Linked DNA regions of Bdellovibrio bacteriovorus str. Tiberius. Each later gene encodes a partner of the first gene's protein in a complex. Links are inferred from orthologs where the notes say so. Each region holds a gene or a part of one and is shown on either strand. Other genes may lie near its edges.

Region 1 (8,655 bases):
CCTGCCAGCATCGCTTCCATCTTTTTTCTTTGTTCCGGTGGCAGTTGTTCCAGGGCTTTGTTCATTTCCGCCATGGGATCAAAGGCTTTTCCATCCAGGGTCATTTGCATTTTTACTTCCCACAGGCCGGGCTTGATATCAAAGGCTGCAAATGATGCAGAAGCTGTGCAAAGTGCGGTGAGCAAAATTAGAAACTTCATGGTTCCTCCGGTTATTGGGGTGTCAGTTTCAGTTCGTATTTTTTATTCTTTTCAATGTCTTCGGCCGCCATGTATTGCGGGCGGTATTTTCCATCCAGGAACAATTGCACCTGATCTTTGTAGAATGGTGACAGGATATGTCCGGAAATGCCAATGGGATTGATACCCCAGCTGGTTTGTGGACGGGCAAAATCTATCACGCGACGGGTGGATGGACCGGCCACAACTTTGAAATCACCACCAAGACCGCGCATCTTGTTGTTATTGATTTCATTGTAAGCGCCCGGCATCGGATAAGGCCCCAGATTGAAGATCTTATCCAGCGGGAAGCTGCGACCCAGTGGATGTTTGTATTCCACGGTGTGCAGTTCGCCCCAGGGGATGTCCTGCACTTTTTCAATCGCAGTCACGAAGGCTTGGGTGATCAGCTGATCCTGATTGCGGTTTTTCCACCAGGGCGAGCTGTCGTCCAAAACGGCGCGCTCGTAAAACGCCCAGGCGTAAGGGGTGGTCAGATAGGTGGCCTTCGTTTCTTCAGGAACATCTTTTAGCAGCAGCAATACCAGCTCGTTGTTCCACTGGTGGTAAAGACTGGCTTCCACGGATTGAATGTCTGAACGCAAGTTCCAGTTTTTCAGCGCGTTCAATTCAGTTTCATATTTCAGATTCTGTACTTCATCCAGTTGCAGATGGTCGTTCAGTTTGTCTAAAAGCTCTCGGGTTTTATAGTTGAAGTTGTCTGTTTGCAGGGCACGCACATCATCGGCACTCCACAGGTCTTTTTCACCCAAAGCTCGCAGCAAAGTTTGGTAACGGTCATCAGACTGCCAGTCGCCGCGAATATTTTCAGAAATCCCCTCGGGGCGGGAATTGGCAGTTACGATAATGCCATTTTCAGGATTCACTTTGTGGGGTTTGTCTTTCCACGCCAGAACACGTTCGTATTCTTCAAGTCCGGAAGCTCCATCCAGAATCATGTCCGAGTTGGGATTTTTCTTAATGGCAATGTCACCGAAGATCCACCATGCGATATTTTCGGCATCCGCATACATGACATTCAGACCTGGTGCTGTTCCATATTGCAGGGCTGTTTCAAAGGCTGTCATGTTCGGCGCTTTGCCCATTTCAAAAAGGGCTTTCATCGGATTGTTTTCCGGGCGGTGGTACGCCCATTTCAATGCCAGATTTTTGCGTTCCAGAGTTTCATCCATGATCGGGCCGTGATTGGTTTCAATCATGTTCAGCACCAGATCATCCGCATCTTTGATTTTGATGGTTTCAGTCCATTCCTGATAAGGAACTTCCTTGCCCATAAAGACGGCGGTATTTTTATCTTTGTTCAAGGTCTCAGCGTAAAGATCCATGTCGTCAGAAAGCGACATGGTGAAGCCCCAGGCGTGCTGGCGGCTGTGACCCAGGATGGCAAACGGCACCAAGGGCAGATAGTGGCCGTAAAGTTCAAACTCGGGGGTTTGTATATGCGCTTCCACCCAGGTTGCCGGGTGTGAAAACCCGATGTGAGGATCGTTGGCGAAGATACTTTTGCCGGACTGAGAACGGTCCGGTCCAATCAGCCATGCGTTGCTGCCTTCAAAGGAAGCGGTGAAAAGATTTTCGGTCAGCAGCTCGAACGGTGTGAAGCCGCCCTGCAGGCTGGTGATTTTTAGCGGAGCTTTTAACGGCACATTGCGAAGGCCTTGGAAAGATTCTGGAGAAAGTTTGCCGGCAAGCTCGGTCATTAAAGGATCGGCTTTCAATGCGATTCCAAAGCTGTAGGCCATGTGGCCGGTCATGATATAAGCATCCAAGGGCGAGAACGGGCGGGGTTTTAGTCCTACCAAGGTCATTTCATAGGGGGCCTTTTGAGTGGTGATGTATTGATTCACGCCCTCAAAGTAAGCTTCCATCTCGTCCCACATGTTTTGATCAAAGCGTCCCTCGGCTTTTTCTTTCGCAAGCATGCGCTCGACAGATCGGCGAAGCATCAGGCTGCGATACAGCTTGTCGCTGGGCAGAGCCAGCTCTCCGAAGACCTCAGAAAGTTCCCCTTGGGTCATGCGGCGGGAAAGTTCCATTTGGAAAAGTCTTTCGCTGGCCATGACAAAGCCCAGTGCTTTCAGGGCGTCTTTTTTACTGGCGGCTTTGATGTGAGGAATGCCGTATTGATCGCGAATCACGATCACGGGCCCAGTCAGCCCTTTAAGCGGCAGTGAACCTTCCATAGGCGGCAGGGACTGGCGCATAAACAAGTAACCCCCCAAGCAGAAGACAGTAACCAGGATGAAGAATACGAGAAGGCTTCGTTTGAGTGTTTTCATTCCTCAACTGTCGGCGGGGTCTGGTGGGGAGGCAAGAAAACCTTTAATTGCCACCTCGCATATAACGCAGAGTAGGGCCAAAAAAGGGCGGGTACTTTTTTATGATCGTGCTATTCTTGGAGGGATGGCCTCAGCATATAAAAAGAACTTTCAATTGGTGTCCGAGTTTAAACCTTCCGGTGATCAGCCGAAAGCAATTGAGCAGATTGCTGAAAACTTCACCGCAGGGTTGAAGCATCAAACACTGCTGGGGGTGACCGGGTCGGGTAAGACCTTCACGATGGCTCACACTATTGCTAATTTGAATCAGCCCGCGCTGGTGTTGGCTCCGAATAAAACTCTGGCGGCTCAGCTTTATGCTGAATTCAAAGAACTGTTCCCGCATAATGCCGTGGAATACTTTGTCAGCTATTACGACTACTATCAGCCTGAAGCTTATATTCCCTCCACTGACACGTATATCGAAAAGGACTCGGCGATCAACGAACAAATCGATCGCATGCGCCACTCGGCGACGCGTTCGTTGTTTGATCGTCGTGATGTGATCATCGTTAGCTCTGTATCGTGCATTTATGGTTTGGGTTCGCCAGAGGCCTATGAAGGCATGATGATCCAAATCGTGTCCAACACCTCGATGAAGCGCGATCATTTGCTGCGAGAATTGATCCGTATTCAGTATCAGCGTAACAACGTGGACTTCTCGCGCGGAACGGTGCGCGTGCGCGGGGACAATGTCGAGATTTTCCCGCCGTATGAAGAAGAGCGCGCCGTGCGTGTCGAATTCTTTGGCGACTATATCGAGCGTCTTTCGTGGATTGATCCATTGACCGGGCAGATCCTGGAAGAAATTGACCAAATCGGTATTTATCCGGGAAGTCACCACGTCACCAGTGATGACTCTTTAAAACGTGCCATTAAGACCATTCAGGATGAATTGCGTGATCGCCTGGTGCAGCTGAATCAGGAAATGAAACTGCTTGAAGCCCAGCGTTTGGAACAAAGAACCTATTACGACATCGAGATGATGGAACAAATGGGTTTCTGTCAGGGGATCGAAAACTATTCCCGCCACATGACGGGCCGTGGGCCGGGGGAGCCACCTCCGACGCTGCTTGAATACTTCCCCAAAGACTTTGTCACCTTTATCGACGAGTCCCACGTCACCGTGCCTCAAATCGGAGGGATGTATCGTGGGGACCGTGCGCGAAAAATGAATCTGGTTGAACACGGCTTCCGCCTGCCGTCGGCATTGGACAATCGTCCTTTGAACTTCCAGGAATTTGAAACCATGATGGACAAGGTTGTCTATGTCTCAGCGACGCCTGGAACTTATGAACTGCAAAAATCCGAAGGGGTTATTGTCGAGCAGATCATTCGACCGACGGGCCTGATTGATCCGGTCGTGGAAGTTCGCCCGGTGAAACATCAGGTCGATGACCTGCTGAAAGAAATCCGCATCCGCGTTGCCAAGCAAGAGCGTGTCTTGATCACAACCCTGACTAAGCGTTCGGCTGAAGATCTGACCGAGTACTATGAAAATCTGGGCATCAAAGTAAAGTATCTGCACAGCGAGATCGACACCATGGAACGTATGGAAATCCTGCGCGATTTGCGTTTGGGTGTTTTCGACGTTCTGGTGGGGATCAACTTGTTGCGAGAAGGCCTGGATATCCCTGAAGTCAGCCTTGTGGGTATCACCGATGCCGATAAAGAGGGCTTCCTGCGTTCGGAAAGATCATTGGTGCAGACCATCGGTCGTGCGGCCCGTAACTTGAATGGCCGCGTGATTCTTTACGGGGACATTATCACTGAAAGCATGGCAAAAGCCATGAATGAAACCGACCGTCGTCGTCGTATTCAGAGTGAATACAACGAAGCCAATGGCATTACCCCGCAGTCGGTGAAAAAACGCATCCGTGATGGTCTGGGTGAAATGTTTGACGGAACGGTTTCCACACCGTTGGGTGGTGAAAACAAGTCCGCTGCCATTTTAAACAAATTTGCACAGCAGCCTGAAAAGATCCAGCAAGAGATCAACAAACTTCGTGCCCGCATGAAAGAGCTTTCTGCGAACCTCGAGTTTGAGGAAGCGGCCAAGATCCGCGACGAAATCAAACGTCTGCAGATTGTGGAGCTGAACGTGCGAAGTGGAGAGATCGAGCAGGAAAGTGCGGAGGTCGTCAAGAATGGCCTCAAGTAAGTTCGAGGAAGTGCGCGACAAGGTAAAAGAGTTTCCGACGCAAAGTGGTGTTTATCTGATGAAAAACACCGCCGATAAGATCATCTATATCGGTAAAGCGAAGAATCTTAGAAGCCGTGTGCGCAGCTACTTTAACGACAGCAAGGATCACAGTCCCAAGACGCGTTTGCTGGTCTCGAACATCTGCGAAGTTGAATACATTCTGACTAAAACCGAGGTCGAGGCGTTTTTGCTGGAAGCCTCGCTGATTAAAAAACACCGCCCTAAATACAATATCCGTCTGCGCGATGATAAGGCCTATCCTTACATTCGCTTTAGCTGGGGTGATCAGGCGCCAAGGCTGTATCTGGCGCGCAAGGTGAAAAAAGACGGGTCCCTTTATTTTGGTCCCTACACCTCAGGTCTGGCCGTGCATGGCACGATCAAGTTTCTAAACAGAACCTTTAAAATCCGCGATTGCACCGATGCAGTCTTTAAATCCCGCACACGTCCATGCATGACCTACCAGATCGGCCGTTGTACAGCGCCTTGTGTGAAGTACATCTCAATGGAAGATTATCGCAACGAGGTCGAAGGGGCGAAGCTGTTCCTGAAAGGCCAGAACAAGAAGGTCATTAAAACCATGACCGAAAAAATGAGAGGCGCCGCTGACGAGGAAAGATTCGAAGTCGCCGCGCGCCTGCGGGACTCCATTGAATCCATTAAAGCCATCTTGCAAAAACAGGCGGTCATCAATGACACCTCGGAAAAAGACCAGGATGCTCTGGGGTACTATGGGGATGAACGTGGCTGTTTGATTGAAACCGTCCACATCCGTGCCGGACGTGTTATAGGAACAAGGCCGCATTATCTGCCGCACTTTGATCCGAATGATGCGGTTGAAGATCCACGCGAATGGCTGGTGGACTTCCTGAATCAGTACTATGAAGACAACTTCATACCGGACGAGGTTTTACTGCCACTGGATATCGGCAGCGACCTGACCAAGCTGATGGAAGAAGTTCTAAAAGAACGCTCGGGCAGCAAGGCTACTGTCAGATTTGCCACTGATGAGCGCGGCCGCAATCTGGTTGAAATGGCCCATGAAAACGCCAAGTCGCATTTCTTGAAATACGTTTCGAAGTCCGAAGAAAAGCTGCGTGGTTTGGAAGAAATCAAAGAACGCTTCAATCTGCCGGAACGTCCGCGCCGTATTGAGTGTTATGATATCTCTACCTTCCAGGGGGCTGAAACCGTGGCCTCGCAGGTGGTGTTTGAGGACGGGGTTCCGGCCAAAGAACATTATCGTCGTTATAAGATTAAAACCGTTCAGGGCATCAATGACTTTGCCTCGATGTACGAGGTTCTAAGTCGTCGCTTCAAGCATACGGAATATGATGATCCACATTTGATCGTGATCGACGGTGGCAAGGGGCAGCTGTCCCAGGCCATGAAGATTCTGGAAGAAATCGGCCGCAAGGACATTCCCGTGGTGGGCTTGGCCAAGGCGCGCACTGAAAGTGACTTCCAGAAACAGGAAGTCGAATCCACGGAAGAGCGCTTCTTCTTGCCGGGTCGGTCCAATCCGGTGATCTTTAAGCACAATGCCGAGGCCTTGTACATTCTTTCGGGCATCCGTGATGAAGCCCATCGTTTTGCCATCACCTACCACCGCAAGTTGCGTGAGGGCACGTCGCTTGAAAGTGAGCTGGATTACGTCGTGGGTTTGGGGGAAAAAAGAAAGAAAGTTCTTTTGACTCAGTTCAACTCTGTTGATGAAATCAAAATGGCTGATGCCGAGGAAATCGCAAAACTGAAGGGCTTTAACCGGGTCCTGGCCGAGCGTATTTTACTGCAACTGAACGAAAGCGAAGAAGAAGAAACTGAGGTTGAAGAGTGAAGAGTCATGCGCTCTTAGTGGGACTGGGGATATTTTTAAGCCGTATCGCGGGTCTTGTCCGTGAAAGGGTCTTTGCCCACTACTTCGGAAATTCTGATGCCGGGGACGCCTTCAAGGCCGCTTTAAAAATTCCCAATTTCCTGCAAAATCTTTTCGGTGAAGGCGTGCTGTCCGCAAGCTTTATCCCGGTCTATGCCCAGTTGCTGGCAAAAAAACACGATGAAGACGCTGCCAAAGTGGCGTCGGTCATTGGCAGTTTGTTGTTCCTGATGACTTCAGGTCTGGTGCTGTTGGGTGTGCTGGCGACACCATTTTTGATTGATGTGATTGCGCCGGGGTTTACCGGTGAAAAGCGGGATCTGACCATTCAAATCGTCCAGATCCTGTTCCCGGGCACGGGTTTCTTGGTAATGTCGGCCTGGTGTCTGGGGATTTTAAATTCCCATCGCAAGTTCTTCCTTTCTTATGTGGCGCCGGTGATCTGGAACTTGGCGATTATCGCAGCGCTTGTGATGTGGGGTGGGAAGCAAGGTCAGTTTGATCTGGCCGTCACGGTGGCTTGGGGCCTTGTGGCCGGAAGCTTTCTGCAATTTGCAGTGCAGTTGCCGTCGGCGTTGCGTTTGGGAAGAAAGATTTCTCCGTCTTTGGATTTGAAACTTACTTCTGTTCGCACGGTGGTGAAGAACTTTGTGCCGGTGGTGTTTTCCCGCGGGGTGGTTCAGGTCAGTGCCTATATCGATAACGTACTGGCAAGTTTGCTGCCAACCGGAGCGGTATCCGCGTTGGCTTATGCGCAGACCTTGTATCTGTTGCCAGTAAGCCTTTTTGGTATGAGTGTCTCGGCCGCCGAGCTGCCGGCGATGTCCCAAGCGACAGGTTCTGACGAAGAGATCCGTCACTATCTGCAAGGGCGCCTGAACAAGGGGCTTGAACAGATCGCGTTCTTTATTATTCCGTCGGTGGCGGGTTTCCTGATTTTGGGGGATCTGATTGTCGGCGCTGTTTTCCAGACTGGTGAATTCACTGCACAGAACACCCATTATGTGTGGATGGTGCTGGTGGGATACACCTTGGGCTTATTGGCCTCCACCCTGGGACGTTTGTATTCCTCGACGTTCTTTTCTTTGAAAGACACCAAGACACCGCTGCAATTTGCAATTGTGCGTGTGATCTTTGCGACCTTGCTGGGCGCGATGCTGGGGTTCTATGTGCCCCAGGCGTTGGGTCTTGATTCTCAGTGGGGAACAGCAGGTCTGACCGCGGCTGCGGGGATGGCGGGTTGGATTGAATTCTATCTTTTGCGCAAGGCCTTGAATAAACGCATCGGTCGCACTGGATTGTCTTTAAGATTCCAGGGTAAAGTGTGGCTGATGGCTTTGATTGGGGCGGGTGCCGGCGCGCTCGTTGCCAAGGGTTTGCTCGATGCTTCAATGCACGTCATTGCGCGTGCGGCAGTGGCACTTTCGGTCTATGGCCTGCTCTACTTCATATTGGGTTATTTCTTGAAAGTAGAGCAAGCACACAGTTTGCTGCAGAAAGTTCTGCGCCGAATTCGTTAATCACCAGCGCACACCCCAGCCGTAGAGTTCAACGACTATACTGCCGTTCGGGAAGGCGAATCTGAGTGCGCCGCTGAAATAGCCTTCATACCAAGGACGGAACTCGACACGGGTCAAACAGCTTTGGCCCGGATACAGATAGTTCGGACATTGGCTCCAGGCCCAGAACGCGGCACCGCTGATGTAAACTCCACGAACATACAAAGGTTCATATCCTGTGTTGCGCAAATAGATATCAGCGTATTGGCTCCAGTTCACGCGCACGCTGCCAAAATTGTAGTAATAGTATTGATGCGACTGCGTCTCTATCGTGGATGGAGTGACGGTGACTTCCAGTGGGGCTGCCTGGGCTGTTAAGGGCAGGTATAGGCCTGCGGCAAGGAAAATACTTAGTAGAAGCTTCATAAGCACCTCCTGACACTTCTATTTTTTCCCAAGAAGAGATTGGTCGCAAAGTTTTTCAGGAGTATGCTGTTCTTGTCATGAACGAATCAGTCTG
Region 2 (8,717 bases), 1.1 Mb from region 1 along the record:
TCGCGAAACTTGCTGAAGAATTCGTGGCGGATGAAACGACTCCTGTAACAACTGAAAACGAAGCAACACCAGCTCACGGTGAACACGCGGCTCCTGCCAGTCACCACGGTGAAATCGCTGAAACAAAAGTTGAATCCAAAGAACCTAAAGTTGAGACTCACAAACCGAACCCAACCAAAGGTGACAAAACTCCTGTAACCCAGCACAACGAACCATCTGAAGCTGCGAAAAACGTAGCGGCAGGCAAAGCTCCAACAACTTTGGAAGCAGCAGAAAAGAAAGTAACGGCGAAAGAAGACCGTCTGCCTTCTTCCCTTCCTAAAGATGTGGCTCAGTTCGCAGTGGGCAAATTCACTGTGCAAGTGGCGTCTTATGCTGATGAAGCAGAAGCTCAGAAAATGGCTTCTGACCTGAAAAACAAAGGTTATAGCGCGTTCTATATCCCGGCAAATATCAAAGGCAAAACCTGGTTCCGCGTAAGTGTTGGCCAGTTTGCGACTCAGAAAGAAGCTCAAGCTTACCGCACAGAGCTTGTGACTAAAGCGAAAGTCGGCTCTGCGATCGTTCAAAAGATCACTGAGTAATTGTTCACCCGCTTTTAATTAAATTCCTAAGGAAGCCTCGTTCGAAAGAACGGGGCTTTTTTTATAGCGGAACCACCAGGCCCGCACGCAGAACAGCACCCAAAGTCGGATTCGGATCAAAATCAGACCCCAGCAATGCCCGGCCTTCCATCCCCACGGTCACACCATACTGACTGGTGCTTAAGATAAACAGCTCAAGCCCTGCAGACAATCCACCCATCACCTTCATTCCGGTTTTATCAGAACGACTGTCGGTCATGAATCGGGTGATGACTTCTTCCTCGTAACCACCAACGCCGGCACCGAAATAAATCACTCCGCGCATGCCGCCTTCTTTGCCGCTTAAGACATTGTACCGGCCCCACAGGGTCATATCCTGATGACGGCGCTCGATGCTGGAGGTGCTGTTGCCGGTGGTGTCCGTGAAGCTTGCGTATTCCACCAGAAGGCTGTAGCGATTGCGATGATAGCCGATGGAAAAGTTCCGTGGCTGACGGGCTTCCAGATCACCGGAATTGCCGCGCTCATAGCGCATTTCATAGCCAAACGGATAAGCCGCCAGCAAGGACACCGGCGCCTCCGTGGGCGTCTTCATTCGCGACTCTTGGGCAAAAGCACTTACGGACAACAAGAATAACAACAATCCCGCGACGAATTTCATTTACTTCACTTCCCGTGCTTCAGGATTTTCGGCCGTCGCTGATTTAATCACCCAGCCAGTTTCTTCCACACAGGAATAAACCATCGGAGTTTCTGCAGAAGTTTCCAGAACCTCAGCCAGGAATTCGCATTCTTTCTTTTTCATTTCGCCCAGTTCTTTAACCAGGCTTTGAACGAACTGATCATGCGTATAGTAAGTGTCTTTCTTTTCAGCCAGATCGACCTTCAAAGACGGCAGCATCTTGATAACCAGCTTTGCCACTTCTTTGCGGGCGGCAAGATCTTCAAGGCCGCGTTCTTTGGAATAGATGTCCGTGAACTTTTTCAGCACGCGGGAAAACTGCGTTCCCACCGTGTAAGCATAACCCGTGACATAGTCGCGGAACTTCGTGCGTTCACCGGAAGCATGGAACAGCTCCAGGTTATTACGCACGACTGTTTTATTCGGAAGCTCATAGATACCAAACAGATCACTGACCTCAAGGGAACGAACGCGTTTCTGGCTTGGCAGGGACTGAGCGATGAAATCAGGATTCCCGGTGTACATCCAGCCCCAGAAATCAGCCAGGCCTTCATTCAGACCGCGCATCATCGCCAAACGGTGGAATTTCAAAAGAGTTGCTTCATCCAATTCATCACCGATCAGCACCGGCTTTTCGCGACGACCACGACCGGACAAGTCTTCTTGTACGATACTGGCGTCATCCATAAAGGAATCGCGGCTGTGTACACCGGCATCGTCATCGACGACGTCCTTCAAAACCAGTTTAAAGAACAGAGAATGGAAATGCTCATGCGCCAGAATCCCGCCGTTGATTGCGATTGCCAGACCGTCTTGCGTGTAAGGCACCACCAGCATGGAATCGGTGGCTCCGTCATAAAATGCGTTATTGGCTCCGGAAGAACCTTTCACTCTGACACCCACGCCCACATCACGCGGCCACTGATTCACACCACCAGCGCCCAGCTCTTCATCAAGCAGCGCCAGTTTCTGTGTGTGAGCATAAATGGTGACCAGTTGCTGGGTCATTTCGTTGGCCGGGATAAAATCACCGGATTTATTTTTGATAAAGCGAGCCACGGCAGGACGGCCGTGCAGGGAGTTATTGGTAATGCGCGGGCTGAGGAAAAAACGAACGAATTTACCGGTGACGGTCTGAAGGTCTTCAATTCCAAGCAGCTCTACCGTCTGCAGGGAATAACCCGCCTTGGAATTGCTTTGTGGTGCCAGTACGCGGACATTGCCGGACTGATCAGCACTCTCAGACTGCGGGGCACAAGCGCCCAAGGCGCCTGCGACTAGAATTGCTGCTGTGATCCGGCTAAAAACGCGCTTCACAAAGTCCTCTCTAAGTTCTATAAACGGAGGGGTTCTCTCGCTCACTTGACTTATTGCGTTATAGTTATAGTGGAAAATGGCGAAAACCTCAATGAAAACTTAGGGATAGACAAACTTTGTCAGTCTCACCAGAAGTTCGACAGCCCCTGCAAACGCACATTAAGGAAGCCGCCATGGATGTACTTGATTTTGTTACGAAAAATCTGAACCCCGCGCAGAAGGATGCCGTCGAAACCCTGGAAGGGCCTTTGCTTATCCTTGCCGGCGCCGGATCTGGCAAAACCCGCGTCCTTACCCACCGCATGGCCAATATGATCGGCCAAGGGGTCGCGGCTTCCGATGAAATCCTGTGTGTGACCTTTACCAATAAGGCCGCCAAAGAGATGGAACATCGTATTTACAAGATCCTGGCGGACATGGGTGCCATTGTTCACACCCAGCTTTGGATCAATACCTTCCACAGCTTCTGTGTTCGCGTTCTGCGCCAGCACATCACACTTCTGGATTACAAGCCCTTCTTCGGAATCTATGATTCTTCCGATCAGCTAAGCCAGATCAAGAAAGTCATGACCGCTCTGGATATCAACGACAAGATGTATCCGGCAAAAAACTTCCAAAGCCGTATCAGCAGCGCCAAGATGATGGGCCTTTCCCCGGAAGGTTTGGAAAAGTCCTCGAAACGTCTGATGGATCAAAAGACTGTTGAAGTTTACAAAGCCTATGAGCGCGAAATGAAAAAGGCCAACAGCCTTGATTTCGATGATCTGCTTTTGAAAACCTATGATCTGTTCCGCATGTACCCTGATGTTCTGCAGATGTATCAGAAAAAATTCCGCTACATCATGGTGGACGAGTATCAGGATACCAATCACATTCAGTATCTGCTGGTGCAGATGCTGGCTTCCGCTCACCGCAACCTGTGCGTGGTGGGTGACGAGGATCAGTCCATCTACAGCTGGCGCGGAGCCGACATCAAAAACATCCTGGATTTTGAAAAAGACTTCCGCGACGCGAAGGTGATCAAGCTTGAGGAAAATTACCGATCCAGCGCCAACATCGTAAATGGCGCCACGGCCGTGATCAAAAACAATTCCCAGCGCAAAGACAAAACCCTGTTCACCTCCAATGAACCCGGCGATCTGATTCACGTGCGTGAGGAAAAGAACGAATACGAAGAAGGCCGCTTCGTTGCAAAGACCATCCAGTCGATGATCAACGAAGGCGAAGGCTCGCACAACGACTATGCGATCTTCTATCGCACCAATGCCCAGTCGCGTGTTCTGGAAGAACAGCTGCGCACCATGGGTATTCCGTATCGCTTGGTTGGCGGCGTGCGCTTCTATGAGCGTATGGAGATCAAGGACATGATTTCCTACATGAAGCTGTCCATCAACCCTGCAGATGATATCGCCCTGAAGCGCATCATCAATGTTCCAGCACGCGGTATCGGAAAAACCACGATTGAAAAAATCGAAGAATACGCAGCTCACAAAAACCTGAGCATGTTCGAAGCAGCTGAAAAATCCTGCGACGAGCGTCTGTTCAATGCCGGCACCACCGGCAAGATCCGCCGCTTTGTTGATCTGATGAAAGACCTTCAGCAAAATGCCCAGCATTTGAAACTGCTGGAATTCTTTGCTGTGGTTCTGGATCGCACCGAATATCTGGCAGCTTTGAAAAAAGATGAATCCCCGGAATCCCAGGCGCGCATCGAAAACTTGGAGGAACTGGACAACGCCATTGCCCAGTTCGTGCAAGAGCGTGGTGAAGAATCGACATTGATCAGCTTCCTGGAAGAAATGGCTCTGGTGAACGACGTGGATTCTTTGAATCAGGAACAGAACTCGGTCACCATGATGACTCTGCACATCTCCAAGGGTCTTGAATATCCTTACGTGTTTGTTGTGGGTCTTGAGGAAAATCTTTTCCCAAGTGCTCGCAGTGCGGAAAGTGACAGCGAAGAAGATGTCGAGGAAGAACGCCGTCTGGCTTACGTGGGCATGACCCGCGCTCGCCAGAAACTGTGGTTGACCTACGCGAAAATGAGACGCGTGTGGGGCCAGGAGCAATTCAATCCGCCTTCCCGATTCATCAAGGAAATCCCGCAGAACCTGATCGACTTTAAAACATCGGCCGAAGCGCCGCGCTTTATGGCCCGCTATGGTTCCAGCTCTTATGACTCTGACTTTGGCGGCACGCCGAAATGGGGCGCCACCAGCTCTGACCGCAATCGTGCGCGCACGCAGAGTTACGATGATGCTCAAGACTTCCCGGATTACGACAATGAAGGGAGCGGATCTGCGCCATTCTCTAAAGGTATGCGCGTAAGACACCCGACATTTGGGGTCGGCACTGTGTACGCAACCGAAGGCACCGGCGAAAACTTCAAGGTCAGCGTGATGTTCACGGATAAAACTGTGAAGAAATTCGTGGTGAAGTACGCCCGCTTGGAGCGCGTGTAGTCATATTTTTTTTGTTGCCAAAATGAGGATAACTGACAAACTTCTTCGGGTTACTAACAAGGAGTAATTAATGAAAAAGTTGATCGTTGTCCTTTGTGTTCTGTCCTCTTCTGTTTCCTTCGCAGCTAGAAATGTTGCTTCCAACGGCGGCAACAAAACTGCCAGCATCAATCTGGGTATGACCAGTTCTGCATTGAACATCGGTGGTCGTATGGAATTTGACGATGCCCAAGGCGCGCTGGGTGCTTACGTGTTCATGCAAACTGAAAAGAAAGACGCTGGCATCCCTCAGGTATTGAGCTTTGGTGCACACTCTTTCGTAAGACTTGTTGAAGCTTCCAACGTGACTGCGTTCCTGGCTCCAGGCGTGGGCATCTCCATGATCAAAATGGATGGCGCTGATGACAAGACTGTTGTTGGTCCAAGCTTCCGCTACGGTGCTCAGTACAAACTTGCTAACGGCGCTGGCGCTATCGGCATTGAGCGCTTCGAAGTATGGAACTGGTTCGACGAAGACACGGCGTCTTCTGTGGATTTCACTTCCGCAGTTTATTCTTTCAACTTCTAGTTTTAAGAGCTGACAGCACGTTGATAAAGCCCGGCACCGTCCGGGCTTTTTTTATTCAACTAAACATGCCAGGCTGTCGTCCAAAAGGATGATTCCAGCCACGAAACACATTTGGCCCCCGAATATTTACGCGAATATCATTCGTAGTAAGGCCATTTTCTCACCCAAACGTCAGATCGAAAATTTCAAAAACACCTCTTCTTTCATCTTTTTACTCAACTTTGGTTGATTGCCGCCGATTAAATTTCTGTCATCAAATTTTTTTTACAGAGTTTTATGTGAGGTCGTTGATGAAATCCTGGAGTTTGAAAGCAAAGTTAACGGTGATGGGTCTTTCGGTAGCCCTGCTTTCCGCAACCAGCGGCGCGCTGGGATTTTACTTCCTGAACAAAGTCAGTGGTGAGTACAGCATCGTCGCACAGGAAAACCTGCCCTCCTTAAAAGAACTAGCCGACCTTCGCGCCACCATACGCGAATTGCGCATCCATGTTCGCAGCATCGGCCTTGCGGGCAACACCCAGGAAGATGTGAATCACTATGTTGAAAAAGCCAAAGAGCAAGTCGTCCTTTTTGAAAAGCATATTGATGCCTATGAAAAGATCGACCCTTCTGCCAAAGAACGCAAAAGCTATAAAGAGTTCATCGCAGGGTGGACTGAGTTCAAAAACTTCGGCGGCGAGATTCTGGCTTTAAGTGCGCACTACAAAGAGAACGAAGACAAAGTTGTCGCATTGATTCGCGATGTATGTCCCACAAAAGCACAAAAAGTCTACGAACCCCTGCTGAATGAAACAACCTATCAGGTGCAGTACGCGGATCAGTCCGCGCATGAGGCAGTGAACGCCGAAGAACAAGCGCGCTTCTGGGTGACTGTCTTTGCTGCTATTTCAATTGTCCTGGCGGGACTGGTGTCGTTCTTTGCTTCCTCGTCTGTTGCCAAGACGGTCAAACAAATCTGCGACGCTCTGGCCGACAATTCCCAGGAAGTGCATAAAGCCGCCAGCTATCTTTCCGAAGCCAGCGTGACCGTTCAAAATGGTGCTAGCAAAGCTTCCTCCATGCTGGAAGCCAGCACCGCCTCGATCAGTCAGATTGAAGCCATCGTTAAAATCAGCAGCGACCGCGCCCGTCAGGCCAAGGTGGCTTCTGAAGACTCCCGAACTTCTGCTGAAGACGGCTCGGGCGCGATCAAACAACTGATGAACTCAATGACCAAGATCAGTGACAGTTCCAGAAAAATGCAGGACATCATCAATATCATTGAAGACATTTCCTTCCAGACAAATCTGCTGGCCCTGAATGCCGCCGTGGAAGCCGCCCGCGCCGGAGAAGCCGGTCGTGGGTTTGCCGTGGTGGCTGAAGCAGTTCGTTCCTTGGCACAAAGAAGTTCCGTGTCAGCGAAAGAGATCTCTGAATTGATCTCTCAAAGTGCCAGCTACATTAATGAAGGTGTTGCCAAGGCCGGCCAAAGCCAGGATGTTCTGACTCGCATCCATAAAGACATTGAAAAGGTGTCGTCTTATAATCAGGACATTGCTTCGTCCAGTGAAGAACAGCGCGTGGGCATCCAGCAGGTTTCCGGGGCCCTGGTCAGTCTGGACACGACATCGCAAAGCAACACCAAGGCTTCAGAACAGGTTTCTTCCATTGCAAAAGAACTGAATGAAAAAACCGAGGCCGTGGATTCCCTGATTTCGGATCTGCGTGGATTGATCGAAGGCCGCAAGGCCTCTTAAGAGCAAAAAAAAAGGGGCCCGGGAATGGGCCCCCTCACGGAGTGCTTGCTAACCGATCAGCTTTAACGCCAACTGGTTTGCTTGATTTGCCTGAGCCAGAATCGAAGTTCCTGCCTGCAGTAAAATATTATTTCTGACCATTTCACTGGATGCTGTTGCAACATCAGTATCACGGATACGGCTGTTGGCCGCGGACAGGTTTTCCTGAGTCACACCCAGGTTGTCCACTGTCGAAGTCAGACGATTCTGCAAAGCCCCCAGATAAGCCCGGGTGCCGCTGACATTCGTCTGCGCATCGTCCAGTCGTTTCAGTGCTGTCTGTGCCCCTTCTTTCGAAGAGAAATCCAGCCCCTCCAGACCCAAAGCATCCAGCGTCGCCGCGTGCTCGCCCGCATTAAAACTGATGCGATCCGCGAAATCGTCGTTGCCGATGCCCACCTGGAAATCAAACTTCGGCGCCGAGCCATCCAGCAACTTCGTCGTACCCCACGTCGTGGACTTGGCAATACGCTGCATTTCGCTGGTCAGCTGAGTCACCTCTTTATTAAGCATGCCGCGCTCGGTTTCCCCGACTGTGTCGGAAGCACCCTGGATTGCCAGTTCGCGCAGGCGCACGATGATATTACCGACTTCGTTCAGACCGCCTTCTGCCGTCTGGATCATTGAAATACCATCGTTGGCATTTCTTTGAGCCTGGGCTGCAGAACGAATCTGGGCCTTCAACCCTTCTGATATCGCCAAACCCGCAGCATCATCTGCCGCTTTGTTGATTCGACTGCCCGAAGCGAGTTTGGCCATAGAATCATTTACGATTCTTTGCGAACCCGCCAGATTTCTTTGGGCATTCAGGGCTGCAATATTGGTTGTTACTCTCATTCCCATTTATTTCCTCGCTACTTCGTCATAACCATGGCTTAGCCTCCTTGAATAGTGGACCGCCTACATCCGAGTTTGCGGTTGTGTCTGCTGAACTATTCGGGTGATTCTGATGGTACTTCACAAGACTATGGATTGAATTTTCACCGGACATTAACAACTGGCCAAAACGCAACTGTACTGACGGCTAAGAAAATCCACGAAAACTTGTTTTCTTTAAGCCAAAAATCGATCACGCTGTCTCATAGCGAGAAGGAGCTCTTAATGAAAACATCCCTGATGACCCTGCTGGTTTCGCTGCTGATGATCGGCTGCACCAGCGCCCCGAAAAAGAATGAATCGGCTAAAACCGCCGGGGATTTCGTAAGTACTTTCATTCAAAAACACAACATACCTGGTGCTTCTGTCGCAATCCTTAAAGACGGCGAGATCATTCACACTGCCAATTATGGCTTGGCGGATGTCGAAAACAAAACAGCGCCCACCGACACC

The links.
Region 2: the proteins of uvrB (region 1) and BDT_RS16355 are in contact, whole or in part, in a crystal structure (PDB 7EGT), measured with the Thermus thermophilus proteins. The link is inferred for Bdellovibrio bacteriovorus str. Tiberius from one-to-one orthologs. Residues at the interface, in WP_096411307.1 of Thermus thermophilus: Glu23, Leu25, Arg26, Asp27, Gly28, Glu29, Arg30, Phe31, Arg55, Glu326, Asp327, Phe328, Glu379, Ser382, Gln383, His398, Gly400, Arg401; in WP_096412145.1 of Thermus thermophilus: His654, Arg656, Phe657, Gln666, Asp668, Glu669, Lys680, Arg681, Leu682, Ser683, Lys685, Tyr686, Ala687.

The regions. Positions count from the first base shown.
Region 1 is NC_019567.1:2,366,241-2,374,895, reverse strand. Bases 2,224-5,180 are described here. They hold uvrB (excinuclease ABC subunit UvrB), read left to right. Parts: upstream 2,224-2,642; coding sequence 2,643-4,718; downstream 4,719-5,180. Other genes in these bases: uvrC (excinuclease ABC subunit UvrC), read left to right, coding at 4,705-5,180; BDT_RS11370 (penicillin acylase family protein), read right to left, coding at 2,224-2,518. Also shown: BDT_RS11375 (DUF3617 domain-containing protein), read right to left, coding at 1-200; more of BDT_RS11370, read right to left, coding at 212-2,223; more of uvrC, read left to right, coding at 5,181-6,597; murein biosynthesis integral membrane protein MurJ, read left to right, coding at 6,615-8,156; BDT_RS11350 (hypothetical protein), read right to left, coding at 8,157-8,561; BDT_RS11345 (MFS transporter), read left to right, coding at 8,639-8,655. UniProt on the Escherichia coli protein: The UvrABC repair system catalyzes the recognition and processing of DNA lesions. A damage recognition complex composed of 2 UvrA and 2 UvrB subunits scans DNA for abnormalities.
Region 2 is NC_019567.1:3,460,334-3,469,050, forward strand. Bases 2,382-5,400 are described here. They hold BDT_RS16355 (ATP-dependent helicase), read left to right. Parts: upstream 2,382-2,756; coding sequence 2,757-5,045; downstream 5,046-5,400. Other genes in these bases: BDT_RS16350 (hypothetical protein), read right to left, coding at 2,382-2,583; BDT_RS16360 (hypothetical protein), read left to right, coding at 5,116-5,400. In the rest of the region: BDT_RS16340 (SPOR domain-containing protein), read left to right, coding at 1-584; BDT_RS16345 (hypothetical protein), read right to left, coding at 646-1,179; more of BDT_RS16350, read right to left, coding at 1,246-2,381; more of BDT_RS16360, read left to right, coding at 5,401-5,613; BDT_RS16365 (HAMP domain-containing methyl-accepting chemotaxis protein), read left to right, coding at 5,904-7,349; BDT_RS16370 (flagellin N-terminal helical domain-containing protein), read right to left, coding at 7,398-8,231; BDT_RS16375 (serine hydrolase domain-containing protein), read left to right, coding at 8,490-8,717. UniProt on the Escherichia coli protein: A helicase with DNA-dependent ATPase activity. Unwinds DNA duplexes with 3'-5' polarity. Translocates on single-stranded DNA with 3'-5' polarity. Initiates unwinding more efficiently from a nicked substrate than double-stranded DNA.